Regions from separate parts of the Sporosarcina sp. OR05 genome, predicted to be linked through region 2. Evidence: riboswitches for the same ligand, from Rfam matches in the RefSeq annotation. Region 2 holds a riboswitch; the other holds the start of a gene.
The links. Region 2 has a riboswitch for FMN ahead of NRI27_RS06500 (ECF transporter S component). Riboswitches for the same ligand answer to the same signal wherever they lie in the genome.
Positions count from the first base shown of each region.

Region 1 (15,271 bases), on a different contig from region 2:
GTGCATCAGTAGTAAATGCGCTTTCCGAATGGCTAGAAGTGACGATCTGCCGTGACGGAAAAAAGTTCCGCCAACGATTTGAACGTGGCGGTAAGCCTGTAACGACGTTAGAAGAAATCGGAACGACGAAAGAAACGGGTACGTTGATTCATTTCAAACCGGATCCAACCATGTTTTCTACAGTGAAATACCAATACGAAATTTTAGCAGAACGGTTAAGAGAATCAGCTTTTCTTCTAAAAGGCTTAAAGATCGTCTTAACAGAAGAAGGTTCCGATAAACACGACGTATTTCATTATGAAACGGGCATTCAAGCGTTCATCGCATATTTGAACGAAGAAAAAGATGTCTTGCATGAAGTCGCTTATCTTGAAGGTGAGGCTGACGGAATTGAAGTTGAATATGCATTTCAATTCAGTGATGGCTACTCAGAAACCATTTTATCGTTCGTCAATAACGTAAGGACGAAAGATGGCGGTACGCACGAAACAGGAGCGAAAAGTGCGATGACGCGCGTGTTTAATGAATATGCGCGCAAGACAGGCATCTTAAAGGAAAAGGATAAGAATTTGGACGGTTCGGATATTCGTGAAGGGATATCTGCGATTGTGTCTGTCCGTATTCCTGAAGAAATTCTACAGTTTGAAGGACAGACGAAAGGGAAGCTTGGTACGAGTGAAGCCCGTACGGCGACAGACGCCATCATTTCTCAGCACCTTCTTTATTTCTTGGAAGAAAATGCGGAATTGAGCGCGAGTCTGATCCGAAAAGCGATTCGTGCACAACAAGCTCGTGAGGCAGCACGTAAAGCCCGTGAAGATGCTCGTTCAGGGAAAAAACGTAAACGGTCAGATACACTTCTCACAGGTAAGCTGACGCCTGCACAGTCAAGAAACGCTTCGAAAAACGAATTGTATCTTGTCGAGGGTGATTCAGCAGGCGGTTCTGCGAAACAAGGTAGAGACCGGACATTCCAAGCTATTTTGCCGTTACGTGGTAAAGTCATTAATACCGAAAAGGCGAAGCTTGAAGACATCATGAAGAACGAGGAAATCAATACGATTATTCACGCGATTGGTGGCGGCGTAGGAGCCGATTTTCAATTGGATGATATTGCGTATGACAAAGTAATCATCATGACGGATGCCGATACAGATGGTGCCCATATCCAAGTCCTTTTGCTAACGTTTTTCTATCGTTATATGAAACCATTAATCGAAGCAGGAAAAGTATACATTGCACTGCCACCTCTTTATAAAGTCTTCAAAGGGACAGGCAAGAAAGAACAAATCGCTTATGCGTGGACAGAAGCTGACCTTGACGAAGCAATCAAGAAAATTGGTAGAGGGTATATGCTCCAACGCTATAAAGGTCTTGGTGAAATGAATGCCGATCAGCTATGGGAAACGACGATGAATCCTGATACACGTACGCTGATTCGTGTAACGATTGAAGACGGCGCACAATCGGAAAGACGTGTGACGACGTTAATGGGAGATAAAGTCGAGCCACGTAGAAAATGGATTGAAAGTAACGTGGACTTCGGTACAGAAGAAAAGAATATACTTGAGAATGAATTTTTGCATGTTGAGGGGGACTTTGAATGACTTCAACTGAACGGTACCAAGATCTGCCGCTAGAAGAAGTAATCGGGGATCGTTTTGGTCGATATAGTAAATACATCATTCAAGATCGAGCACTACCAGATGCACGAGATGGCTTGAAACCCGTACAAAGAAGGATTTTATATGCAATGTTCCATGAAGGAAATACGCACGATAAAGCCTTTCGTAAATCTGCAAAAACCGTGGGGAATGTAATCGGTAACTACCATCCGCACGGTGATACGTCTGTTTACGATGCGATGGTACGGATGAGTCAGGAATGGAAACTTCGCCATCTGATGATTGATATGCATGGGAACAATGGTTCGGTAGACGGCGATTCGGCAGCTGCAATGCGGTATACAGAAGCAAGACTATCCGCAATTGCTTCTGAAATGCTCCGTGATATTAACAAAGATACGGTTGAATTCGTGCCGAACTTTGACGATACAGAACCGGAGCCGACTGTTTTACCGTCTCGTTTTCCTAATTTGCTCGTCAACGGCTCTACGGGGATTTCTGCAGGGTATGCGACAGACATTCCACCGCATGCTTTGCATGAAGTGATCGACGCTGTATTGATGCGCATGGATGATCCTACGGTATCTGTAGATGAATTAATGACAGTATTGAAAGGTCCTGATTTCCCGACAGGTGCGATTATCCAAGGAACGGATGGTATCAAAACCGCATATGAAACGGGACGAGGACGTTTTGTCATTCGTGCGAAATCAGAAATTGAGCAATTAAAAGCCGGTAAGTCACAAATTGTCATCACTGAAATTCCGTATGATGTCAATAAAGCAAACCTCGTCAAGAAAATGGATGAACTTCGAGTCGATCGTAAGCTTGATGGAATTGCCGATGTACGTGATGAATCAGATCGTTCTGGTCTCCGTATTGTTGTTGAGTTGAAGAAAGATATGGACGGCAATGCGATTTTACAGTATTTATTAAAAAACACAGATTTGCAAATTACGTATAATTTTAATATGGTCGGCATTTCAAATCGTCGACCTACACTTATGTCATTACCGATGCTGCTAGATGCGTATATTGATCATCAAAAAGAAGTCGTAACGAGAAGATCGACGTATGATATCCAGAAAGCAAAAGACCGTTTACACATTGTTGAAGGATTAATAAAAGCTTTGTCCATTTTGGATGAAGTCATTAAAACGATTCGGGCTTCAGCAGATAAACGGGATGCAAAAAACAACTTAATTACAAAGTTTTCGTTTACAGAAGTACAGGCGGAAGCAATTGTTTCCCTACAGTTGTACCGCTTAACGAATACGGATATAACTGAGCTTCGTAAAGAAGATGAAGAGCTACGGAAACTGATCGAAAAGTTGAACGCCATCTTAACAAGTGAGAAGAAGTTAGCTTCCGTCATTAAGAAAGAACTGATGGAAATTCGGAAGCAATTCTCTGAACAACGTAGATCGGTCATCGAAGAAAAGATTGAAAGTATTAAAGTAGACCTTGATATCCTCGTTCCTAGTGAAGAAGTTGTCGTGTCTGTAACGAAAGATGGTTACGTGAAGCGCACGAGCATGCGTTCGTACAGCGCGTCAAACGGCACTGGCCAGGAAATGAAGGATTCTGATTATAGTTTACTTGAAGCAGTCATGAACACACAGCATCATTTGCTATTGTTCACTTCACTCGGTAATTATTTATATCAACCTGTACATGAATTACCGGATATTCGATGGAGAGATCTAGGCCAACATATTTCAAGTATCATTTCCTTAGAACCGAACGAAGAGATCATTGCAGCAATCGGCATCGAAAGTTTCGACGAGCAAACAGCTGTTCTCACAGTAGCAGACAATGGAAACATAAAACTATCCAAGTTAGCCGACTTCCAAGTACAACGCTATTCAAGGACTTTCAAAGCGATGAACTTGAAGAAAGGCGACAAAATGACGAATGTACAGCTTGTAACAGGCGAGGAAGATGTTATTCTCTTCACGGAACAAGCTTATGCATTACGCTTCTCTTTAACGGAGTTATCGATTACTGGCGTTCGTACTTCAGGTGTTAAAGGCATTAACTTAAAGTCTGGCGATAAGCTTGTTTCCATGCTCGTACTGCGTGATGAAGCGGAATCCATCGTCATTGGAACACAACGAGGATCCATTAAACGCATTGCCTTGAAAGAATTTGAGCAAGCTTCAAGAGCACAACGTGGGATGGTCGTGCTAAAAGAGTTGAAGGCAAATCCGCATCGAATTGTCGGAACAGCACTCGTCAAACCTGGAGATACAGTCATTTTGACGACGACAAAAGATAATAAAATTCCAATTGAAACAGGGAATTTACGGTTAGTCGATCGTTTATCCAATGGTAGTGCGCTCGTGGATGAAACAAGGGACGGTAAAGTACAAGCCGTCATTAAACCAGTGACAGCTGATCCAAAAAGTTAATAAATACGCTCGTCTCATCAGTTCACGATGAGACGGGCGTATTTTTCATTGCTTCGTAAAAAAAGAGTGACTTTTCCTTTGATTTGCCGTATACTAATTCGACAACCGAAATATATAGAAGAATGGGGAAGTGCCATGTGGAACAATCGTAATGTTTGGATTATCCTGAGTGGTGAGATGATTGCAGGTCTCGGATTATGGACGGGAATCATCGGTAATCTTGAGTTTCTTCAAGCAAAAATACCCTCTGATTTTGTCAAAGCCATTATCTTATCGATTGGATTACTAGCAGGTATTATTGCAGGTCCAACGGCAGGACGGATTATTGACCAATCACGTAAAAAGACTGTATTACTTATAGCAGGTATTGGGAGAATGATCAGTGTCGTTTTCATGCTGCTTGCCATTGCTACGGGCTCTGTTTGGTGGATGGTCGCATTCATCGTCTCAATTCAATTAGCGGCAACGTTTTACTTTCCGGCGCTACAAGCTGCAATTCCGCTTGTTGTGAAGGATAAAGATCTGTTAGCCATGAACGGCTTGCATATGAACGTAGCAACGATAGCAAGGGTAGCAGGCACTGCATTAGCTGGCGTCATGCTTGTGTACTGGTCATTAGCATCGTTGTACTGGGTTTCCTTATTGGCATACGGCTTGTTACTAGGGTTTACACTTATGCTGAAAATTGATGAAGGGAAGGGGAGAGACGAAGGGAAAAGTGCAAAGCAACGCGAGAATAGTGGTTTCATGGACGTATTCCCAGTGTTAAAAGCATTTCCTACTGTCGGTATGACGCTTGTTATGACGTTAATCCCGTTATTATTTATCGGCTCCTTTAACTTGATCGTCATTAACATTAGTGAAATCCAAAATTCTTCATCCATAAAAGGACTCATTTATACGTTTGAAGGCATTGCGTTCATGATTGGATCGTTTGCGGTCAAATACATCGCACAGAAATGGAAGACGACGGTTATCTTATTTTTCTTTGCAACGATGGTTGCAGTTGCAGAATTCATGCTCTTTTTTGCAAGTAGTGTCGTTATGACGCTTAGCGCATTTGCTGTGTTAGGTTTTGCGTTAGGTTGTTTTTTCCCAACAGCAATGGTCATTTTTCAGAAACAAATGCCAAAAGCATATCACGGCCGGTTTTTCTCATTCCGTAATATGTTAGAACGGGTCATGTTTCAAGTCGTGTTAGTGAGCACAGGCGCATTTTTAGATATCGTTGGGTTGCAAACAATGGTCATACTATTTGGGATGATCAGTTTAACGTTAACGGTGTTATTTTATGTATTGATGAAAAAGAAAAATATCACTTTTGAACAGCCACAAATTGAAAAACCCGCAGCAGAAATCGTGTAAATGATTTGCTGCGGGTTTTTATGTAAAAAATCGCGTTTCGTCTCACTGTTTCAAGTATACTTAATGATGATATTTAACTACCCAAAATAAATATTATGTTAACTTAAATTTTTAACAAAGAAATAGGAGATTATTTACCACGATCCCCTAGAAATTTTAAACTATATTCGATTAGATCATTTATATACAATCCACGGGATTTCGCAAGTACTCTCAACTCTTCAAGTAACGATTTTTGATAAGTTGTTTTAAAATGAATACGGTCTTTCGGATTGATTGGAACGTTTTGTTTTATCGCAAGTTGTTTAACGGGCTCTAATCGTTCTATGCTTATTGTAGTTCTAAAGCGAATGCGTCCTTGTGCAGTTTGAAATTTCCCTAATAATTTTAGATTATTAGGATCACTATGGAAAAACATTCGACTCTTTTTATAGGCAATATAATTAGAGTCACTATTCAAGTAAATAATTTGGGCTAGTGTAAGTACTTGTTGTTTTCCTTTAACCCAGACTCGATAAATATTCTTTTGAGATGAAGTACTCTTGGTCGTCTGTAGAAAAGGGTTAATATTCCAGCGTTCAAAAGTTTTCATAATACCCATAGCGAATTTAAAACTCGCAGTCGTAATATTTAAGCTATATCCTTCCCGATCAACCCATCCATCCCCATCAATCACACCCCGTATAAATGCAGGCAAGTATTGTTCAGGGACGTCAGGAAATGGCACAGTATAAGACTTGTTTGAAGTAATGCCTAATTGCTTTAAATCCTCTTTAATAATTTTTGAGTTGATGATTAACAACGGTGTCTTTCGTGTCCCTACTGGATCCCTGATAACAGGATGTGCTTCCATAACTGCCGCAACTTTCCACAAAATAGTTTCATCTTTTTGTGCAAGGCTAATACTGTGAAGGTCTTTTTGGACATTTCCATCCGTGATAAATTAACCCAAGTATCCAAGCCATGTCATGTGTCCACGTCTTAAAAAAATGTTCATTCACTTGGTAAATACGTGGTCTACCGATTGGCTTTCTTTCAATACCATGTTTGACTAATACATTACGAATAGCACGATTTGTTATGCCGATAATTGAGCTCATCTCTACATAGGACATACCACTTACATACATTTCAATAATATGTTCGTCCGTAATTCCCCTTTTCCTAGCCATTTATCTCATCCCACCCCATCGCATATTTGAATCATTATTCATTTCCATCATACGAACTTTAGTTCCTATATGCAAGTAACTCTATAAATAAAACATGCCCTCTCTCAAGATTCATGAGAAAAGACATGTTGAGTAATTTTATCGATGATAAACAACTCGATCGGTTGCTTGTAAAGTTTGAATATCCTTAGCGCCAATTCCAAACATAGCCATTCGCAATTCCAATTCTTTCGTTTCCATGACCGTCATTACGTCTTCAACAGAAAGTGTTGCTTCTTTTAAAATTGATCTGCCGAAGCCTACCATATCAGCACCTAACGCAATTGTTTTCGCAGCATCTAGCCCCGTATACATGCCGCCACTTGCTACGATCGATGTATTTGCAACCTGCTCACGAACACCTACAACACAGTCGACGGTCGGATTGCCCCAACCACTAAACGTTTCTGCGGCAGCGCGTTTTACTGGGTCGTTTGAACGGAATTTTTCGACTTGGCTCCAAGAAGTTCCACCTGCACCAGCTACATCGACAAACGAAATGCCGGCGTCACACAGTTTCTTGGCAGTGTTCCCATCAATTCCCCAACCGACTTCCTTCACGCCTATCGGTACGCCTAATTCTTTCGTTAATTGTTCGATTTTTAAGAGTAAGTCTTTGAAATTCAAGTCTCCATTCGGTTGGATGACTTCTTGAATCGTATTTAAGTGAAGCACTAATGCATTCGCATCTGTCATTTCGATAATTTGTTTACATTGTTCAACGCCAAATCCATAGTTTAATTGAACAGCGCCTAAATTAGCGATGATTGGCACATTCGGTGCATATTTACGCACTTGAAAAGATGCACGGTGTTCTTCACTTTCGATTAATGCACGCATCGAACCTAACGCAAGCACCCATCCTCGTTTTTCAGCAGCAATGGCCAAGTTCCGATTGATTGTTTCGGCAAATGCAGCTCCACCTGTCATCGAACTAATAACGAACGGTGTCGGTCTTTGCTCATTTAAGAACTTGCTTTCAATGGAAATCTCATTAAAGTCAATCTCAGGTAGTGCATTATGAATAAATTGAACTTTTTCAAGTCCAGTCGAAATGTTTGTACCCGTTACTTTTTCATTAAGCGTAATCTCAATGTGTTCGGCTTTCCGTGTATGGATCGAATCCGTCATACGATTAAATCCCCCTTTTCTATCCTCTTTGTGCCTTCCATGCAGACAGTCAAATTCAATGGTTCGATGCCCGCTTGTCGCCACTCTCTCTTTAATGAATCAACAAACGATTTTTCTGAAACGAGCGCAATACCACAATCACCACCGCCAGCACCTGATGTTTTACCAGCTCCGTACTCATTCGCAATCTGTATCAAAGCTTGCAAACTAGGTGTTTCAATGACGGCATCCACTTCTTCACTTAACGCTTTTAATGCTTTACGATTTGCGGTTAGACTCTGTAGAGCACCCGCTAAATTGTTCGCTGAAAAATGTTTAACCATAGATAAAACTGCCTCTGTGCTCTGGTCTATAAAAGCCGCATAGCGATGTGGCCGCTGCGTTTGTAATGCACGAATACGGTCGATCATCTTCACTGTCGACATTTCGCTCCCTGTCCATCCGACGACTAATTCCAAGTCGGCTGGTGGCTGAATAGTTTTCACCTGTAAACCAGGCCATTGTTTGGCAACAAGTGTATGGACGTCTACCCCGTCTTCAAGTTGTTCGATCAACCAATTCGCATCAAATGTACGATAATGAAGCCATCCCCCGTAAGTTGACGCTGCAATGTCAGCACAAGAACCACTTCCTTGCGTCGTGAAGTGTGCAATTGCTGCTAACTTATAAATCACTTCATGCGACAAAGGAATTCCATGAGCATGATGTTTTTGTAAAATAGCGCTTATAACTGCAACAACGACCGCCGCACTTGACCCTAAACCGTATTTTTTGCCCGTAGCGAAATCATCCAGTTCACTGTCAATTGATAAGCTGAATGGTTCCACTTGAATACCAACATGTCGTATGTATTGATGACAAACGGTAATGGCATTTTGGATGAAGGTTAGTTTTGGCGCATACTTACAGAAGCGTAATCCGTCATCCGTTTCGGACCAAGATATTTTTGAAAAACCGATTTGGTGTAAGTTGACGACAAATTCCGGACTGTCTGTCAGATGCGCATACACATACCGGTCGATAGCTACAACTACACTATGCCCTCCTGGTTCCAACACAGCATATTCTCCTGCGATAAACAACTTACCTGGTACCCTGACGGTTAAGGTTGGTGGTTTCATACATCGATTCCTTCCTTCATGTAGTTAAATAGTGGATACCAGGTCCTGGATGGCAAAGGAATAGATCTTTCACGCACATCAGCTGTTTTAACCTGTCCATTACGGCCTTTTCATCTGCCGGTTGGCAAATCACTTTAACATTCGGACCTGCATCGATTGTAAAATATGCCTGTATGCCGTCTTCTCGCAATTCCTGAACTGCTTGCATCACTTCAATCGTGGAGCTCATCCAATACATGAATGGAGGATTAGCACCTAACATTGTGGCGTGCATTTTCATCGCATTCCGTTCAAGCACCGTTCCTAATTGTTCAAACGTACGGTCGGCGATTGCTGCACGCGTTGCAAGTAGATCCGGTTCAAGCGAAGCTAACCAACCGTCGTAAAAAGGCGATGTTGCAACCGTCCTTTTCATCCCTTCTCGACTTAACACTTTTTTCTGTTTCGCTTCGACCATGACGGATATTATGCTCAGTTGCCAGTCTTCTTCTGAAAGAAGTTGCGTGGCGAATGAATCGGTTCCATCAATCTTTTCACCCATATGCCATTCGACGAATCCCCCGTATATCGACCGACACGCAGAACCCGATCCTTGTCGAGCAAGAGTTGATAGTCCTGCATCAGATATTTCATACCCAAGCGCTTTCGTAGAAGCTGCAGCCAATGCTGCAAAGCCTGAAGCGGATGAGGCGAAACCTGCAGCAGTCGGGACATTGTTAGAGGACTCCACAACTGCATGCCCATGATGCTTCGTCATTCTTCTGACGAGGTCTAGAAAAGTTGAAATTTTGTTTTGTTCTGCACCACCAAGTTCCACTCCGTCCAATACGAACACATCAGATGCTAAGTCGTCTTGGAAAGTAACCGAAGTTGTAGTATAAAACTGGTCGAGTGTAATGGAAATGCTATTATTCATCGGAAGGAACAATTGTTCGTCTCGTTTCCCCCAATATTTAATTAGCGCAATATTCGTATGCGCTCTTGCAGTTGCTTTCATCAAAAACCCTCACTTCATAATCTGTTCTGCTCTTGTTATGGATGGCTAATACGACTCGTCCATGTTTGACAAGCTCCAGCTTTTTCTAACGCACTTGCCAACTTTTGCGTATGTTGTTCATCTTCCGCCAAACATAACACACAGCCGCCACGACCGCCGCCCGTCAATTTAGCGCCAAGTGCACCGTTCGCTCTAGCGATTGTGATCAAATGATCCAGCTTTGTATCACTGACACCGAGTGTGACTAATTCCGTTTGTGCAAGACTCAACAACTCGCCAACTTTTGTGCTATTGCCTTCCAGCAATGCATCTTTACACGCATGCGTGTACGCACCTAGCAAGTCAATCGATGCCCGAGCAGACGTCGGTTGGTTTCGATACATATGGCGTATACTCTCCACAGCCGTTCGCGTATCCCCGAATTGTCCAGAATCCGCGATGACGATATGTAAAGGTTTCTTGAAAGAAAGAGCTGTTGTCTTCTTTCCTTTTTGAAACCAAATGGGCGCTTCATTTGAAGTAGCTTCCATATCAATGCCACTCGGATTGCCGTGCGCATGCGTTTCGGCAATTTGAACGAGGTGCATTTGCACATCATGTGGCAAAGGTGCATCAAAGTAATGAAAGATCCCTTTTACGACAGCATGAGCGACTGCTGCACTCGATCCTAATCCTCTTCCTGACGGTATGGATGAATCGATCTGTATCGATAAATTCGTATCCGTGGCATGTAACAATTGCAGCGATTCTTCTACACTCGCTTTAAAACCGGATAACTCGACAGGTGCCTGTTGAAGCTCACCACTAAAATATCGACTTGTTACACAAATTGACGTTTTATTATCATTTTCAATACCTTCCCTTACAGTCGCAACGACGTTCACAACCGGAAATGGCAAGGCAATTGCAGGTTTATCATAAACAACGGAATGTTCTCCGATGAGGATTACTTTTCCGTGTGCTTTACCTTCTGCTTCTCTTGACATGCGTGTGTTCCTCACTTTTTCAACAAAATTCAACGATTCACTGGTGTAAACCTGCTAATTCTTCCTCATTATAAAGTACATAGTGCCCTATTTCAGCTATTTGGCTTTATGAATGGATCACAGCGTTTTTGTAAAAACAAAACTCGCACGCTCATACCCCATTTTTTCTTCATAAAACCGGTGTGCATGTTCTCGTTGGAGACCAGAAGATAGTGCAATCCGGTCAAATCCTTCTTTCTTTGCAAGCGAATGGACAAACGTCAATAGCTGTTCACCAAATCCTTTTGATCGAAATGCTATGTCAGTCACTAAATCACAGACCCAAATATACTTTCCGTAATAAAGCGTAATCATTGGTTGAAAACCAATCACAGCTACGATACGTCCATCTACTCGCAATGCGAATTGGCGGTAGGTCTCGTTCTTTTGAGCTTCTTCCACCAGTGCGATATAACTTTGCTCAGTAAATTGAGGTCGTAGGTACCGCATGACATGAAATCCTTCCAGTAGTTCTTGCCGTGATTGTAATTCTTCAATTGTACGATTTTCCATTCGTCGCCTCCATTCTTGAATGTTTCAAACGATTCATTTTCAGTTCAATCTATTTTACCTATCTTTCTTTCAATCCGTTCAGATTGTATAAGCTAAATGACTCTAAATACACTTCATGATAGCATTTTAAGCGCTTAAAAACGACGGTTAATCAACAATTGACGCTTTCTTGTTTATAAAAAGAGTTTGGCAAGTCGCTATTTTTGTGCTAAATTGATTGCGGTAAATAAAATACTGCAACTTCGGGGCAAGGTGAAATTCCTTACCGGCGGTGATCGAGCAATCGCGCTCGTCAGTCCGTGACCCGTTCTTCTCTACTTGAAGACGGTGGAGCTGGTGTAACTCCGGCACCGACAGTGAAAGTCTGGATGGGAGAAGTTGCAGGCGTTTTTTTGCCATGCCCACTATACGTCTGCCCTTTTCATGTTGAAAGGGGGAACAAAATGACAGATGAAACTTATATGAAACTCGCTTTAGATCTTGCAATGACTGCTGAAGGTCACACTTCTCCGAATCCGATTGTCGGCGCTGTTTGCGTAAAAGACGGCCAAATTGTCGGAACAGGTATGCATGTACGTGCAGGGACACCGCATGCTGAGGTGCACGCTTTAACAATGGCCGGCGCGCAAGCACAGAATGCCGATTTGTATGTGACACTGGAACCATGTGCACATACGGGGAAAACGCCACCGTGCACGGATACCATTATTGAGAGCGGTATACGACGCGTTTTCATTGCGTCATTGGACCCTAATCCCGCCGTCAATGGCAAAGGGATCAGGCTTCTTAGAGCTGCAGGCATTGAAGTCATTTTAGCTATTTGTACAAAAGAGGCAGATTTTAGTAACCGGGCATATTTTCATTTTATAAAACACGGAACACCGTATATCACCTTAAAAGCCGCCACATCATTGGACGGCCGCCTAGCGACGCACACTGGGGACAGCAAATGGATAACTTCGTCACACGCAAGATCGGATGTCCATACCCTCCGCCATACCCATGATGCGATACTAGTAGGTGTAAATACGATTCTTCAAGATAACCCTTTCCTCACCACCCGTTTGCCCCATGGTGGAAAGAACCCTATTCGCATAATTTTAGACAGGCATCTACGGACGCCACAAACAGCTAATGTCATTCAGGACAATGCTGCAGAAACAATCATTTTTACTGTCGGACAAGACACACTGACGAACCAGTTCGCAAAATACCCCCTCGTAACCGTTGAGTCGATTCCTCCTGATGTCGACTATTTACACGAGGTGTTAAAACGTCTCGGTAAACGTGGGATTATGAAACTACTCGTTGAAGGTGGCAGTCAAGTACACTCCAGTTTCATCACAGCAGGTTTAGCGGATGAATTGTATTTGTATGTAGCCCCGAAACTGATTGGAAACGGTCCTTCCCTTTTCATGGACCACGGCTGTACCCGTATCGCTGAAGGGAAAATGCTCGACATCCTCGATATGAAAACACTTCATGAGGATGTACGTATCCATGCCCTTTTCAACAAGCGAGGTGATGACTAATTGTTCACTGGAATTGTTGAAGAAATTGGAACGGTGCATGCAGTAAACAGAGGAAACCGATCTATGTCGTTAACGATCGTCTGTACGACTGTTCTTGCGGATGTCAATTTCGGTGATAGTCTAGCTGTGAATGGCGTCTGTTTGACGGTTTCATCTTTTACATCAACGTATTTTACTGCAGATGTCATGCCGGAAACGTTTCAGTCGACTACGTTATCCAAACTCCAAAAGGGAGACAAAGTGAATTTAGAACGAGCAATGGCCATGACGAGCCGCTTTGGCGGACATATCGTATCAGGTCACGTTGACAGCATAGGAAAAATCACTTCAATGCGCAAACACGAAAATGCACTGTATATGGACATTCAACTAGAAGAATCGTTGTTGAAATACATGATTCCGAAAGGGTCCATCACAATTGACGGAACTTCATTGACGATTTTTGATGTGTTTTCAACTGGCTGTACAATTTCATTAATTCCAACGACGCAACAACAGTCCATTATTGGCATGAAGGTAGTTGGCCATTATGTAAATGTTGAATGTGACATACTTGCGAAATATGTAGAGCAACTATGCCGCCCAGCGACTCAAAAACAACATCAAAAAGACGTACTGACAATGGATACACTCGTCAAAAACGGATTTTACGCATAAGGAGCTGAGAACGTGTTTGCATCGGTAGAAACAGCACTCGAACAACTTAAACAAGGAAAAGCCATTATTGTTGTCGATGACGAGAAGCGAGAAAACGAGGGTGATTTCGTAGCACTTGCGGAATTTGCCACACCTGAAATGATCAATTTCATGGCGATGGAAGGTCGAGGACTCATTTGCGTGCCGATTGAAGAGGAAAAGAGTGAACAGTTAGGGCTTTCCCCGATGACCGGAACGAATACAGATGCGCATGGTACCGCTTTTACGGTCAGTATCGACCACGCGGATGCACATACTGGCATATCTGCATTCGAAAGATCGGAAACGATTATGAAAATGTTGAATCATACTTCTGTGGCAACCGATTTTAGACGACCTGGCCACATATTCCCTTTAGTTGCCAAACAAGGTGGCGTCTTGACACGACCTGGCCACACGGAAGCGGCGGTCGACTTGGCGAAACTTGCAGGCGCTGAGCCAGTAGGTGTTATATGTGAAATTATGAATGCAGATGGAACGATGGCGAGAGGACGTCAACTTGAAGAACTTGCTGAACGTTTAGGCCTAGTCATCCTTTCAATTGAGCAATTAATTGCCTATCGGAAAAAGAACGAAAAACTTATCGAACACATTGTGTCAACTCATTTACCGACGACATATGGAGAATTTACAGCGTATACCTATGTAGAGAAATGGACGGGTCAAGAGCATATTGCCATTGTAATGGGTGATTTGGCTACTGTCGAAGCCCCTTTCGTCAGAATTCACTCCGAATGTTTAACAGGAGATGTCTTCGGTTCTTGTCGATGTGATTGTGGCCCCCAGCTACATGCCGCACTTGCGACTATCCAACAAGCTGGAGTCGGTGTCCTTCTTTATATGCGGCAAGAAGGGCGTGGGATTGGGCTTGTCAATAAAATGAAAGCGTATCAGTTGCAAGAACAAGGCTATGATACGGTCGAAGCGAATGCCCTTTTAGGTTTTGACGATGACTGCCGTACGTATGACGTCAGTGCACAAATCTTGAAAGAGCTCGGTTGTACACAAATCCAGTTGTTAACGAATAACCCACGAAAAATGGACAGTATTGAAGCGCATGGCATTCAAATCACGCGCAGAGTTCCAATTGAAATACCGACACACGAAGCGAATGAACAGTATATGAAAACGAAGAAAGAGAAACTTGGACATCTTTTATACGAAGGAGCGAAATGAGCGATGTATACAAAATATGAAGGACATTTAATAGGTGATGGCTTAAAAATAGGCATCGTCGTTTCAAGATTTAATGAGTTTATTACCGGCAAACTACTAAGCGGAGCACAAGACGCTTTAGTCAGACATCGTGTCGCACCGGAAGATATCGAAATCTGTTGGGTGCCAGGTGCATTTGAGATTCCCTTGATAGCCAAGCGTATGGCTGCCTCAAAGAAATATGACGCCGTTATCGCACTCGGTACGGTCATTAGAGGAGCAACTCCTCATTTTGACTATGTATGTAATGAAGTGGCAAAAGGGATCGCCTCTTTGAATATGACAGAAGAGATTCCCGTGCTTTTTGGTGTGTTGACGACAGAGACGATTGAACAAGCTGTCGAGCGTGCAGGCACGAAGGCGGGTAACAAAGGTTGGGATGTTGGAATGGCTGCCATTGAAATGGCAAACTTGATCAAAGCGATGGCA
Region 1 covers NZ_JANKJL010000012.1:39,025-54,295, forward strand. Annotated here, with positions in the region: gene parE (DNA topoisomerase IV subunit B) at 1-1,607, shown strand, start outside; gene parC (DNA topoisomerase IV subunit A) at 1,604-4,036, shown strand; gene NRI27_RS14660 (MFS transporter) at 4,172-5,401, shown strand; gene NRI27_RS14665 (LAGLIDADG family homing endonuclease) at 5,532-6,275, opposite strand; gene NRI27_RS14670 (helix-turn-helix domain-containing protein) at 6,301-6,573, opposite strand; gene fni (type 2 isopentenyl-diphosphate Delta-isomerase) at 6,712-7,743, opposite strand; gene NRI27_RS14680 (phosphomevalonate kinase) at 7,740-8,864, opposite strand; gene mvaD (diphosphomevalonate decarboxylase) at 8,881-9,861, opposite strand; gene mvk (mevalonate kinase) at 9,897-10,847, opposite strand; gene NRI27_RS14695 (GNAT family N-acetyltransferase) at 10,965-11,399, opposite strand; FMN riboswitch at 11,634-11,783, shown strand; gene ribD (bifunctional diaminohydroxyphosphoribosylaminopyrimidine deaminase/5-amino-6-(5-phosphoribosylamino)uracil reductase RibD) at 11,843-12,931, shown strand; gene ribE (riboflavin synthase) at 12,932-13,588, shown strand; gene NRI27_RS14710 (bifunctional 3,4-dihydroxy-2-butanone-4-phosphate synthase/GTP cyclohydrolase II) at 13,601-14,803, shown strand; gene ribH (6,7-dimethyl-8-ribityllumazine synthase) at 14,807-15,271, shown strand, end outside.
Region 1: linked by a shared signal. The riboswitch ahead of ribD (bifunctional diaminohydroxyphosphoribosylaminopyrimidine deaminase/5-amino-6-(5-phosphoribosylamino)uracil reductase RibD) and the one ahead of NRI27_RS06500 (ECF transporter S component) in region 2 are both predicted to bind FMN.

Region 2 (15,271 bases):
ACATTTTCTTCTATCCGCGCAACAGGTACGCCACCTTCAGCCAAATCCCCACCTATTATAACCATGTCAATGGGACCAAATTTCCTAATCTTATTTAATAAGCGCTCATCAATTTTTCGTCGATGAATATCGGATATAAAAAATAGTGTTAGTTGTTTCTGTTCGAATTGATCAGTTTTAACACTAAATGCATGCTGCTTGACTTGTTTCCGATTTGCAAGAGCGTACATATAAGCAAAAATACTTCCAAACACACCCAATGCAATTAGCATACTATTCCATACAATTTTCATTACACACCTACCATAAGAAAAAGGCAAAGAACCTACCTTTGCCTCTTCATTCCTTCTTTTTTAGAATTAATTTTTGGGGATGATTAATTTTTGCCCTACTCTGATTTCGTTCGAAGACAAACCGTTAGCTGATTTGATTTTTTCAATACCACTATCATTTCCATAATAATTCATCGATATTCGATACAAAGTTTCGTTTTCAGCTACGGTATGCGTAGTTGAGCTAGCAGGAGCAGCAGGTTTTTTTTCCACCTTATCTGTTTCTTCTTTCGATTGAGTAGCATTTTGCTTTTCTTTGTCCTGGTTAGCTGGGCTTTGTGGTTTGTTCACAACAGGTTTGTCTTTATCGGAAGTCGTTGGGGGCACTTCTGCCTGTTGTTCTTTTTCACTTTCTTTTTCACTTTCTTCTTCTTCTGCATCACTATCATCGTTTTTATCATCCGTACCTAATAAACCTGAATTAGATGTATTCTTGTCAATCGAACTGCTTGTATTATTCTCCACACGGAAATCTGAATCTTCGCTTGCTGAACTACTATCTGATCCAAAATAAAAATTATAGATGACAAAGACAAATATCAACACAGGGATAAATGTAAAAACACCTAAAATGACATTAATCATCGTATGGCTTGATGAACGGTTCTGCTTACTTTTCTTCCGTTTCCCATGCCGCTCAAGGCGAGAGGGCAAGATTGCATCAGATTGTTCATCCAGTTCTATTTCTTTTCGATGTTCCTCGAAATCTACTTTATAATCACTATTTTTCATCGACAAATTCTCCTATCCATCTTGCTCTTGGTACTATTATGACGAATCTTGTCGGAAAAGTAAACGGAGATCATAGCTGTTAGGTAAGAAGACTTGTAATTCTTTCATCCCAACGTTGTTTTGCTTGCAGTTCATCCTTTTGAACGATATTTGCTAACCATTCCATATCCGACAGACCACAAACCGTACAACAATCTCTTGAATTCGTAACAATATTTTCATTAAAATATGCCAAAATTGTTCGACGTAAACATGTAGTAGAATGTACGAGTGCTAACATCTTTTTCAGCTGTTCATCTTTTTGTATAGCAAGCATTTTGAATTTCTGAATGATTTCTTCTGTTGAACATCGTTCCCTATAATACTCAATTACCCTTAACGCTGTGTCTGTCAAACCCGAAAAACGGGCTGCGTTTGTTTGAGTTTCCCCTTTTTCTAACAATTTCGCATAATGGATAACCTCTTCCTCACTCGGTAAGTCTGTTTGGATAATAAAGTTGGTCAGACGCTCATCAGCAGGTGTATACAATAAAGTGGCTACCGATTGACGACCATCTCTACCCGCCCTTCCCACTTCTTGTATGTAACCTGCAACTGTAGCTGGCAACTGATCATGAATGACTTGTCGTACATTTTCTTTATGTACACCCATACCAAAAGCATTTGTTGCACAAACCCAATCAATTTCACCGTTTAAAAACTGATCTTGGATGATTGACCTGTCATCTTGTTCCTTTCCGGCATGATAGGATTGGGCATGAACACCAATTGATTGTAGGGTGATCGCTAATTCATCCGCTCGTTTCCTTGAAGGAGCATATACGATCCCTGGACCTGTTGTGGAGAGGAGTCGCCGTTTAATCCATTCTGTTTTATCCGCGACCGATTCAAGCTGTACGACCGAATAGGCAATGTTCGGTCGATCCAAAGATTGACGTTCGATTATCGGATTTATCATTTGTAAATAAAAAGGAATATCTTCAAGCACTTTTTGATCCGCAGTTGCCGTCAATGCCAAAACGGCTGGCCTGTTAATGATGGAAAGAAATTCACGAATACGTAAATAGTCTGGCCTAAAATCAAATCCCCACTGTGAAATGCAATGCGCCTCATCAATCACAATTAATGCCAAGTTCATTTCTTTGAATACATCAACAATGAAAGATTGTGACAGCATTTCAGGAGAAGTGAAGATAAACTTATAGTCTGCGAGTCGCCGAAAGGCTTTTTGTCTTTGCTCATGCACCAAGGAAGAATTCAGTGCAATTACTCGTTTTTCTCCGTTTCTTTTCATTTGCATGACTTGGTCTTCCATTAATGAGACAAGAGGCGAAATGATCAGCACCGTTCCTTCCATCAAGTATCCAGGCAACTGATAGCAAAGAGATTTGCCCATTCCTGTTGGCAATAATCCAATTGTGTCCTGACCTCGCAAAACATTTTCGACAATCGCTTGTTGACCCGGTCTGAAGTGATCATAGCCAAAATGTTTTTTTAAAGCGTCATGCAAATTCATTCTTCATGCCTCTTTTCTGCACTGCTAATATAAGACGAAGTTGAAAATAGGACAACTCCTCAAACTCATCTTTTAATACTTTTAGCCTTTTCGTTCGCAATGCTTCTGATTTTTTTTGCACTGCCTCAATCGCTTCTTCGCCCACAAAGTGACGAATTGGGAATTTACTATCGTTCAGCGCCATTTCTACAAAGTGATCTTCAATGGTACTTTGCTTTAATTGACGCATTGTCGCAATATCCTTCATAGAATAACCGTTGTCGAACATTTTTTTCGTCCGATACGCAGAATCAGTCAAGTAGGTGTGCACTTTCACATCGGCTGTACACTGATGAAGTAATGGATAGTCTTCCTTGTTCTTTTCAACAAGAGGAAGCAACTTATGTAAACTTTCGATGAATAGTAAATATACTTCGTCAACACGCGACTCCATTGTTAAAGCTAGCTGCTCCCATGTTTTTGCAGACATCCCGCTCCCAGCTAGACGATAAGAAAACAGATATTTTTGTCTGTCCGTCATTCCACAATTATTAATGGCTAAAATCAGTTCTTCCCTTAGAGAAGCGCCTAATTGCTGTCTGGAGATCGATTGCTGAAGAATCAGCTTTTTAACGAACATTTGTATCTCCGTTTCACTTCGCATAGGCACAAACGTTCTAATTCCATCACGTAAATGCGACACCGTTTGCACTACTAACGCCACTCTACCAAAGAACACCATTTCTTTCCCTCGATAATCCCAACCTTTAAACTGATATGGGGCTACCGCTGAAATTGCCTGCCGACCCTTTTCTGTTACGTGTATAAATTCGTCTTGCGCGCAAATGAACCCCTCTTCAAATAGTTCTTCTATTGCATCGTTGAACAAATCTTGTCGAATTTTCGGCCAAATACCAAAGTAAGGCTTACTATTGAAATAGTCTACATCTTGGAGGGTTTGACCAGATTTCTTCCCACGAATAATGTGTAGGCTTGCATTCATTGAACGTTGCCCGGACATCTTTTCTATGATGAATAATAGGATTGTTGACAAGTTCAAGTCCAATTCCTCCTCATTGAGATGTTTTTAGGTTGAAAACTTACGAAAACAGCTTTAGAATAGTAAAGGAACTAAATAGATAGTGCGGAGAAAAGAGGAGAGAACGTCTATGTCTAAGAAATACACCATTGTTGACCAAGATACATGTATTGCATGCGGCGCTTGTGGAGCTGCTGCACCGGACATCTACGATTATGATGACGAAGGAATCGCTTACGTTATTTTAGATGATAACACGGGTAATACAGAAGTTCCAGAAGAACTGATGGAAGATATGGAAGATGCGTTTGATGGTTGCCCTACTGATTCAATTAAAGTCGCGGATGCTCCATTTGAAGGCGATCCGTTAAAATACGAAGATTAATTTTTTAGGGGCAATACGCCCCTTACATAACTGAGGTCGGCAGTCCAATTGTCACCACTACTTCAAATGAATAACCGCACATAGAAAAAAGCTGTCCAGATAGTGTTTTCACACTTTCTAGACAGCTTTTTTTATTGAAGCGTCAATTTCCGCTGTTGCTGATCAATCCATTTGCTCATACTTTTGTACAATAACAAAGAGATAACCATTAGCATGACGCCTTTAATTAGATTAAATGGTAGAATACCAAGCACAATTACGTTGAACAACGCTTCCCCTGTATAAGGTGGCATATTCAAGAAATAGACATACATCGGTAGGAATACTAAATAATTCAGTGCACTCATACCGACAGCCATCGACAGTGTTCCTACAATAAGGCCAACTGTCAAGCCTTTTGTCGATTGGACCTTTTTAAAGATCCAGTAAATTGGCATGATGAAAAGTACGCCCGTTACAAAGTTTGCAATTTCGCCAACCGGTACACCTGTCGGACTTCCCGATAAAAACCAATACAAGATATTTTTTAGCAGTTCAACTGCAATTCCTGCAACTGGTCCCATCGTTAAAATTGCAACCACGGCTGGCACTTCACTGAAATCGATTTTCAGGAATGGCGGCAATGCTGGCAATGGGAAGTTCAACTGCATAAGCACCGTTGAAATGCTCCCAAGCATAGCGATGAGAATCATCTTTCGTAGTTTCTTGTTATTCACTTGTTCCTCTCTCCTTTTGCGATTCACTTCAAAAGAGGAAAGGTTTGACCGTATAATGTGTGTCTATGAAAAAACCCTAAAGCAATTACATGCTTTAGGGAGAGTTTAAGGCGTCATTAAATAGAGGGTTGTAGATAGAGCCTGTGACTCTATTTTCACCCATACTTAAGAAAGCACCCTTTTTGTAGACAACACAAAAAGACGGCTGCACCTTCACCTTCTCCCATCCAGACTATACTGTCGGCTCTGGAATCTCACCAGAATCAGCTGTTAAGCTCGCGGGCTAAGAAAATTACTTTTCTATTTCCGCCGGTCGGGAATTACACCCTGCCCCGAAGATGAATCAATATTAACTTACTATTTCATTGTATAGAAAAAAGACTGATTTGTAAACGGTATTGTTTACAATTCAGTCTTCCTCTATTCACCAAACAATCGGATTGGCTGCAACGGGTTTCGGCAATGGTTTTGTAAGCGTATATCGCTCAAAATATTCTTGTTTTACGTTGTGCAATTGTATTTGTTTGTCAAAACTAGCTGCTGTTAACATGAACGCTTCCACCATTTCGAGTATTTCGTTAGGAGGGTAAGCATCTAAATCCAATAACTGTTTAAAAGAAACTGTTACAACATCATCTGTTTCTTGGATTGTATAGTCCACAGATGATGGGATAACGGAAGTCACAATATCATTTTCAGGATTTTTCATCGCCAATAATGCTTCCTGAATTTCATCGAGCTTCCTATTCTCATAAGGGATTAAGTACGATTGTTCCTCGTTGACAGTGTATTTGTAAAAAGCAGACGGCCTCTTAAGTGTTACCTCCATCGCTTCACCGATATAGTCAAAAACAACAGGCTCATTCTTGTCATCGACTACTTTCATCTCCTTAAAATCCGGAAACGATGCGATTGCAGAAAAAGTGTACGCACCAATTGTTGTCGGCGACATGTCATATTCATGCTCAGATGGCATTTGGTGAATAACCGTATTACCTTGGAAAGAAATCTTCCCCTTATAAGGATGGTAGTCTTCAAAACCAAGTCCTTCCTCATCAATCAACTTCGCATAATGATTGTAAAGCTCCACACTGTTGACGTTTTCGGAAGAGATATCTGATTGAATCAATTCGGTAGGAATTAAAAATGTTATCGGTACAACATCTACAACATGGACTAATCCTATTGTAAATAACTTCATTCCATCCGTATCGTTTTCAAGAACAACATGACTTTGCATTCCCTTTCCAGCCATAAAAGTAGTTGGTGAGTCCGCCTGAATCGCATTTCGCGTCGCAGGCTCCTCCATCGTTTCAGACTCTTCTGCGCTTTGTTTAAATTGAGCAGTATCGACTGATTCACCGTTTTGAGGTGCAGATTTTTCGCTCATTTCCATGCTGGTGTCCGATAATTCGAATCCACCCTTTAAAAACGATGGTACCAGTAATGTTAAGACAAGCATCGCAGCAACTGCAATGAAACCAGGCATCCATTTTTTCCGTCTCGGTTGACGAGCAGGGACAAGTCGCTCGTCTTTCTTCAAACGCGCTAATATGTCATCAGCAGATCGCTCATCTTTTGTTTTCGGCATTGAATGAAGAAGTTTTTCAAGTTTATCGTCATTCCATTCGTTCCCAGACATTTATCTTCCCCCTTCTTCCGAAAGAGCATTCAATTTCTTTTGAAGCACTTTTATCGCCCGGTGCTGAGTCGTTTTAACTTTTCCTTCCGACCAACCAAGCGTTTCCGCTGTTTCTGCAATTGATAGTTCTTGGAAATAGCGAAGAATTATTACCATCTTTTGATCGCCTGTGCAAGTATTTAACACACGCAATAATTGTTGCATATCTTCATTCAATGCAGCGACTTCATCAGGCAAACCAGTGGAGGAAACAAGTACACTTTCTTCCCAGTCAAACTGATCAAAATGGTGTTTTTGCCTTACCGCTTTCTTTCTGAAATGATCAATCGCTACGTTTTTAGCAATTGAAAAAAGCCATGTCTTTTCGGAACTCTTCCTTTCAAAACCGGCATACGCACGTAACACCCTAACATAAACTTCATGCATCAAATCTTCGGATTGGTGACGATCACCAGTCAAATAGATGAGGAAGTTAAATACGTCGTGATGATATTGCTCATATAACCGGTGGAACACGGAGTCATCCACGAAATCCCCCCGTTCATTACATTAGTCGTGTTTCAAGACATAAAGTTACACCATGTTTTAAGAAAATGGTGGCACTTAACGGTATTCTTCTTCACTACAATTATCTGTGAGCGGTAGTGTGCATGTGAAAACTGTTCCTACTGATTCACCCAGTCTGGCAGAGATGCGCCCTCCGTGTGAGTCAATAATATTTTTAGCGATTGCCAAACCTAATCCAGTGCCACCTTTACCTCTTGTTCTCGCTTTGTCAGCTTTGTAGAACCGCTCGAAAATAAACGGTAAATCGTCTTGAGGAATCCCACTTCCTGTATCGGCAACTGTAATTTCAATTGTCTCCCCTTTTCTTTCGACACCGACCGTCACTTTTCCTCCATCAGGGGTATGTCGAATAGCATTATCGATTAAATTCGTAAATACCTGTTCCAATCGATCTGCATCCGCACAAATGACGATTTCGGCATTTGACTCCATTTTCTCCACAGAAAGTATCACATTGGCATCAGTGCAATTTGCATGAATTTATTGAGTACCCTTTCAAGAAATGCATACAAATCCATTCGGTTTTTATACAAACGCATATGTCCCGATTCCATTCTCGCCAAATCTAACAGATCGGTAACAAGGCGACTCATTCTTTTGGATTCGTCATGGATAATTTGCGCCATTTCATTGCGCTCTTCAACTGAAGTAACGACATCATCAATCATCGCTTCACTATAACCTTGCAACAATGAAATCGGCGTTCGTAATTCATGCGAAACATTTGCAATAAAATCAGAACGCAGTTTTTCTAATTTATGTTGGTCCGTCATATCGCGCAATACTGCAACGGCTCCCCTAATACTATTTTCACTGTATAAAGGGCTTATAGATACATCGTAAAACTGACCACCCAACTCCAGTTCCTCTTCAATTTCTTCAGCAAATGAGATGACATGTTCTAACATATGAAAAATCTCTGGCGGCAAAACATTTTCGTCTGCCCCATTTGCAAAATACCATTTTTGCAGCAACCGTTCAGCTTGTGGGTTGCTTAACAAAATAGAGTAATCTCGATTGAACGTAATAACAGCATCGGTCATTGACGTTAATATGCTCGATAACTGCTCTTTCTCTTGTTTGATCAATTCCATTTGATGTTTTAATTGTCTACCCATCTGGTTAAAGGCTGTTGCCAACTGGCCGATCTCATCATTTTGTGTAGCTGGTAGTCGCATATCGAAATTTCCTTTTGATAAGTCAAACGCAGCTTGTTTCATACCCCGCAATGGAGAAGTGATTCTGGTCGATAAGAAAAAGGCAAATACAGTCGTCAGGATGAAAGCAATGAATGCAGAGAGAAAAACGATATGTGTTGTACTTTTAGTCGTCCTGTGTACAGCATCCAAGCTTTGGTACATGACAATTCCGTGCGTAATTCCATTATCAACATGATAGGGATACATTAAAACTAAATATTGTTCCATCACATCGTTATTTTTTAATGATGGAAGAATCATTTCTTTCACGACTTTTTCATTCATCTCAGGCGATAAGTTAAACTTTGGCTCAGCTAATATCTTTTCTTCAATTTTCTGTTTATTTAAACCGTCATGAAAAGAATAGTGGACCTGCTTAGTTGAATCAATAATCATCGCATTCGTTTCATCGTCTAAAATATCCTGGATGATTTGTCGCATGGAATCTTCATTTTTATGATCTACAACAATTTTCCCAATCGTCGTCGCTTCTCTTCGGAGGGAGTCCTCTGCTTGTTTTGTATGGAAGTTATCAAGGAACTCCAGTAATAATACCGTCACAATAAACAGAACAAATGAAACGAGAAGCAATATGGTTGCCCATAGCTTCCCGACGATTGAATGCCATATCTTATTCATGAGGAACCTCAAATTTGTAACCGACGCCCCAAACCGTAACAATCATTTTGGCTGCTCGCTCAGAGACCCGACTTAACTTCTCGCGAAGACGTTTGACATGTGTATCCACAGTCCGCAAATCTCCAAAAAATTCATAATGCCACACTTCTTTCAAAAGCTGCTCGCGGTCAAACACCTTGTCCGGTGCTTTAGCAAGAAAATAGAGTAATTCATACTCTTTTGGTGTCAAGTTGACTTCTTTCCCTTCAGCAGTAACACGATGTGCATCATGATCGATTGTCAATTGCGGAAAGACGACAAGATCTTTCGACGTATTACTTGATTGGGCATCCGGTAACGTGACTGATCTTCTTAATATCGCTTTGACGCGCAACACCACTTCACGCGGGCTGAAAGGTTTCACTATGTAATCATCTGCTCCAGTTTCAAAACCTACAACCCTGTCAGATTCTTCACCTTTTGCGGTCAATAAAATAACAGGTGTCATTTTCTTTTCATCGCGTAATTCCTTTAATGCTTCCAACCCGTCTTTCTCAGGCATCATCAAATCTAACAAAATGCAATCATAATGGTTCGTCATTGCTTTTTCAACCGCTTCCGCACCATTGACTGCTTCGTCAATCTCAAATCCTTCACGGGATAAATACATGTTCAACAAACGGCGAATACGATCTTCATCGTCAACGACTAATAACTTCACGCTTTCTTCCATCCGAAAAACCCCTTTCAAAATACGCTTGTCTTCATTGTACAAGTAGTTTCCTTAAAAAGAAAGACTGCACAATCCCTCAACGGTTGTGCAGTCTAATCGATTTACGCATAAGAGTGCAAACCTGCTATGATCAGGTTAACGGCAATCAAGTTAAACATAATGATAATGAATCCGATGACTGCAAGCCACGCTGATTTTTCGCCTTCCCATCCTTTTGACAGGCGCAAGTGTAAAAATGCAGCATAGAAGAGCCACGTAATGAGTGCCCATACTTCTTTTGGATCCCAGCCCCAGAACCTTGACCATGCTTCATGTGCCCAAATCATCGCAAAGATCAATGCACCTAGTGTAAACACTGGAAATCCAATTAAAACAGATCGATAACCGATTTCATCCATCAGCTGTGAATTTGCTTTCTTTGCAAATGGTTGCAGAAGGGTTGCTACCGGTCGTCGAATAATTAATCGCAAAAGTATGTAGAGGACAATACCAGTTGCGACGGACCATACAAACGTTGTTAACGTTTTTGCGTTTACAATTGCAGGCATTTCAAATACAGGTTCCATTACGCCTTCGGTTTGTGCTTCATAACCGTTCATACCAAATAGCGGAGGATAATTGTATTCAATCTTTGCAGGTTTTTCATTTTTATCAACATACGTAAAATGAGCTTCGTACCCCGTCAGTTTAAACGTTGTTGAAGACACAACAAATCCGACGACAAGAATAAGTGCTACCATGACCGCTTCAAGCCAAAAACGTTGTTTTGAAGGCTTTGTCAAGTCCACGTGTTTTAACAGATAGACAAGACCAGCAACCGCACTAATGACTAAAATTGCTTCTCCGATAACTGTCGTAATAACATGAATTGCTAGCCAATGACTTTTTAACGCAGGAATTAATGGTGTAATTTCTTTAGGGAACATACTTGCATATGAAATCATAATAATTGCGATTGGTAATGCAAATAATCCTAAAGACGGCGTCCGATACAGATAAAACAATAAAATGAAAGCCCCAACAAGCATCATCCCAAATGCAGCTGTGAACTCAAACATATTGCTCAACGGGATATGTCCTGATGCCATCCATCTTGTTATGAAATAACCAACATTCGTGAGGAATCCAATTACCGTAATGATAATTCCGATGAGTCCCCAATGACTTTTTTTATAAGTTGTTTCAGAGCTCGCCTTTTTGACTGCACCACCGAAAAACAATGTTGCAACCAAGTAGGCGATAAATGAAACTAATAGAAGATTGGCGCTTAACGACGCTAGTTCCATAGTTATTTTTCTCCTTCCTCTTGCTCACTCGTAGCATCCGTATCTTGACGATCTACATATGTCGGCAATCCGGAATAATCTTGTACTTTATCCAAGTCCTTCTTCAATGAGAACCAGTTTTTATTTGTATGGGCAGCCACAACCAACTGACCTTGCTCGTTCTTTTGGATCCAAATACGTCGATGGTTCCAATACGAGCCTTGAATGACACCAATCATAAAGATAATGCCACCGATTAATAAAATGTAGAGCGTTTTATCTTTACGGATAGTTAAACCGGAAATATCGCGAGTTTCGGCACTGACAAATTTCACTTGATAAGCATTTTCCTCAGTCTCAAGTGTCTGACGTATTGCGACAAAACTTTTTTCACCTTGTGGTTTTTCTGGTGTAATCATATCGAAGATGAACGCTGGGTTATTTGGAATTGGTGATTTAGAAACAGGTTCACCGTTTTCAACGCCATCGTAATCTGCATAATAACCAATTAAATTGACTCGAGCACCTTCATTTAAGTCATACACACCTTTTGGATCATCTAAGTCAATTGTAAATTCCCCGAACGACTTGCCTGATTCTTTTTCGATCAATTGCATCGTCATTGATTTCAATTCGTTCAGACGGTAATCCATTTGAAATACATTATAGCCATCAAATTTTAACGGTTTGTTTACAATAATCGAATAGTCTTTCACAAACTCCATATCGGTGGAACCCGGTAACACATCTTCTTTTTTCTTATACAAAGTAACATCGGTTTGGTAGTTTTTAACGATGGAACCAACTCGGTCGAGCGCCTCACCAAACACCTCATCCGCTTCTTCCTTTGTATACATTTCCATTATAAAATCATTGCTTTTCAAGTAATATTCAGGCGCACCGGGAATAGACCGTAATTCGCCTTCCCTAATCCACATCGTTTCATCAACGTAAAACCCTGGAATCCCTCTTAACAAGACACCGAATAAAAAAATGATGAGTCCAGTATGATTGACGTAAGGTCCCCATCTTGAGAACCGGTTTTTCTCCGCTAAAATCGCACCGTCTTCCTTCTTCACATTGTAGCGAAGTTTTCGAAGCTCTTCTTCCGCTTTAGCGAATGCTCCTTCAACATCTACATCTTGTTGGGGAACACCTTCTCCAAAAATCCGTTGTCGCTTCATGAAAGACATATGGCGCTTCGTCCGTTGCTTCTTTAAAGACTTGTACAAAGGAACGACACGGTCAATACTTGCAATAATAATCGATGTCCCGAGCATTCCAATTAATATCTTGAACCACCAACTATTATACATATCGTAGAAACCTAATTTGTAATACAACGTTCCAAAAATGCCGTATAACCGTTCATAATAAGCTAGGTATTCAGCTTCCGAATTAACTGGAACATAAAATTTTTGTGGAAACAATGTCCCGATTGCCGACGTTGCCAAAACAGCTACGATGATGGCAACACCTATTTTAACACTCGAAAAAAAGTTCCATATTTTATCGATCACCGAACGTTTATACGTTTGTGATCGTCGCGCGGAACCTTCATAACGCATATCGACGACTTCACTATTCTTTGCCTCTTCCGTCATCGGTCGGCCGCATGCTTCACACAGTACTGTTCCAAATGGATTTTCATGGCCGCATTGGCACTTAATTTTACTCATGTGAAAACTCCTTCTTACGGTTGAAGACTCTCCATGTAGGAGATGATTTCAGCCTCAGTCATTTCTGCCTTTAGTATTTTTCGAATGATCCCGTCTTTGTCAATAAGAAAAGTGGTCGGGAGGGGCTGGATGTTGTATAAATCCCTCACGTCCTTTGTCTTATCAATGACGATCGGGAATGTCAGACCATACTGTTGACGGAATGAATCCACTTTCAATTGAGACTCACCAATATTTACAGATAAGACATGGACACCTTTTTCTTCAAACTTCTTATACTGGTCTTCAATGTAAGGCATTTCCTTCTTACAAGGTGGACACCATGTTCCCCAGAAGTTCAGGAACACACCTTCCCCTTTAAAATCAGATAATCGATGCTTGTTTCCATCAAGGTCCACCAATTCAAAGTCCGGCGCTTTATCCCCTACTTCCAACACTTTCACTTTGTCTTTATTCGAAAAGACGGAAAAGATGATCGCGGCTGCCAGAAGGGCAAGAACAATCCCCCTAAAAATAAGGCGGGATCCCTTTTTTTTCGATTTGGACAAATAGATAGCCCCCTTACAGATATAAGATTCAACTTCCATTATAACAAAACAAAATTCGGATAATAGATGAAGTCGTGATAGGTTTGTGAACGTTTACTTACCCGAGCTTACCTGTTTCTGCAAGGACACGTAGCTGTTTCACTTCATGGGTTGTCAATTCACGAGCCTCACCAGCATTTAGTCCTGTTGTCGTCAACATCGCAAAGGATTCTCTTCTCAATTTCTGCACAGGCGTACCAATCGCGTCAAACATTCTACGGACTTGTCGGTTTCTACCTTCATGAATCGTAATTTCTACAAGCGCAGTTCCGGTCTTCTTATCAAAAGACTGCATTTTCACTTTCGCTGGAGCTGTCATACCATCTTCAAGTTCAATCCCTCGCTCAAGCTTTTTCAATGCTTCCCGTTGAGGGATCCCTTTTACTTTTGCGACATATTTTTTTTGGATACCGTATTTAGGATGTGTCATCAAATACGAAAAATCACCGTCATTTGTCAGAATGATGATACCGGATGTATCAAAATCTAAACGACCAACCGGAAAAATCCGCTCTTCCACCATTGGTAATAAGTCTAGGACCGTCTTTCTTCCTTTATCATCATGTACGGTTGAAATATAACCTCTAGGCTTGTACAACAAATAATAGACGAATTGCTCCTTTACGAGTTCAACCCCTTCAACTTCCACACGGTCTGCCCGTGTCACTTTTGTACCTAATTCAGTCACAATTTTTCCGTTCACTTTCACTTTTCCTTCAACAATGAGTGTTTCAGCTTTCCTTCGTGATGCAACACCTGCTTGAGCCAAAACTTTCTGTAATCTTTCCAACTCGTCACCCTCTTTCTACCTCAAAAAATTATGTCACATTTTCATGCAAATGAAAAGAAGACCGACCTCATACTCGTCAGTCTTCCCGAAATAGATTTGTCAAACACATCACATACAGAATGATGCGGTTATTTTTTTATTTGTATCGGAGCAGAAATGAGCATTTCATTGTTTAATGAAACAGTCCACGTCCCTTTACGCTTACCGTGCTGATCCCTTGGAATGTAGACAACATGTGACACTTGTTCAATTTCATCTTTTCGTAATAGCAAGCGAATAGGTTTATCGATCTCCCCAATAATGCCCGGCAGTATTTTGTATTTACCTTTTTTTGCAACAGTTACGAGTTTGTACTCCGCAAAAGTCTTGTTCGCGAGATGTTCATGCGTGTTCCAATCATTCCCATTATTCAGGGTGACAACGATGACTTTCTTACCATCTTTTTCAAAATAGGTTGCTAGCGTCCGGCCAGCCGCTTTCGTAAAGCCTGTCTTGCCCGCAATTACGTTTGGATTAGAATGAATGAGTCGGTGCTTATTTCTCCATCCTCTTACATCATCACCTTTGCGGTAAACAAAATTCTCAGCAGACGCAATCTTCTTGAATTCCTCATTTTGCATTGCGTAGTATAGCATGAGAGCTGTTTCATATGCCGTTGAAAGGTGTTCTTCATGGTGCAAACCAGAAGGATTTCTGAATGTCGTTTGCTCTAATCCATATAACTTCGCTTTCTCATTCATATGATCAATGAATCCTTCGGCAGAACCGCCAGCTGATTCAGCAAGCGCAAATGCTGCATCATTTCCAGACCGTAACATCAACCCGTACAGCAATGCTTCGCTGCTAATCGTACTGCCTTGTTCCAAATAGATCGATGATCCTTCAGCAGAAGCAGCCTCAGGTGAAATGGTGATTTCTTCTTCAACAGAACCACTTTCGATAAATGTTAACGCGGTCCAGATCTTTGTGAGACTCGCTATTGGTAATTGTAAATTTTCATTTGATCCGTCTAATAATCTACCCGTTTCAGCATCGATGACTGCCCATGCACTTCCACCTGCAAAAGCTTGTTTTGGTTGATGGATGAGCAGTATCGATAGGATGAGGACAAAACAGATTGTCCGTTTCACTCATTCGTTCCTCCTTCTCCTGTTAGTTCAAATGCTTCCTGGAATTTGGTCATAAATAAATCCGTATCACCGAACGACTCTTCATCGTCTTCAGCAAGTGGCGGTAACTTATCGATGGATTCTAATCCAAATCGATCTAAAAACAAATCGGTTGTTCCATACAAAATAGGACGACCACTACTTTCCAGTCTCCCTTTTTCCATTACAAAACCTTTAGCAACGAGCGTTTGAATGGGCCCATCTGACTTTACACCTCTTAAATCATCAATTTCCACTCGCGTTACTGGCTGTTTGTATGCAATAATGGCTAGCACTTCAAGAGAAGCTTGTGTAATGGAGTTGCGTGACGGATTTTCCAACAT
Region 2 covers NZ_JANKJL010000002.1:446,647-461,917, reverse strand. Annotated here, with positions in the region: gene NRI27_RS06525 (metallophosphoesterase) at 1-293, opposite strand, end outside; gene NRI27_RS06520 (LysM peptidoglycan-binding domain-containing protein) at 360-1,064, opposite strand; gene NRI27_RS06515 (RecQ family ATP-dependent DNA helicase) at 1,144-2,580, opposite strand; gene NRI27_RS06510 (YpbB family protein) at 2,567-3,619, opposite strand; gene NRI27_RS06505 (ferredoxin) at 3,729-3,983, shown strand; gene NRI27_RS06500 (ECF transporter S component) at 4,115-4,699, opposite strand; FMN riboswitch at 4,911-5,043, opposite strand; gene NRI27_RS06495 (hypothetical protein) at 5,124-6,341, opposite strand; gene NRI27_RS06490 (RNA polymerase sigma factor SigX) at 6,342-6,869, opposite strand; partial or broken gene NRI27_RS06485 (ATP-binding protein) at 6,945-8,746, opposite strand; gene NRI27_RS06480 (response regulator transcription factor) at 8,739-9,458, opposite strand; gene ccsB (c-type cytochrome biogenesis protein CcsB) at 9,560-10,744, opposite strand; gene resB (cytochrome c biogenesis protein ResB) at 10,747-12,402, opposite strand; gene resA (thiol-disulfide oxidoreductase ResA) at 12,417-12,989, opposite strand; gene NRI27_RS06460 (pseudouridine synthase) at 13,048-13,779, opposite strand; gene NRI27_RS06455 (D-alanyl-D-alanine carboxypeptidase family protein) at 13,908-14,909, opposite strand; gene scpB (SMC-Scp complex subunit ScpB) at 14,906-15,271, opposite strand, start outside.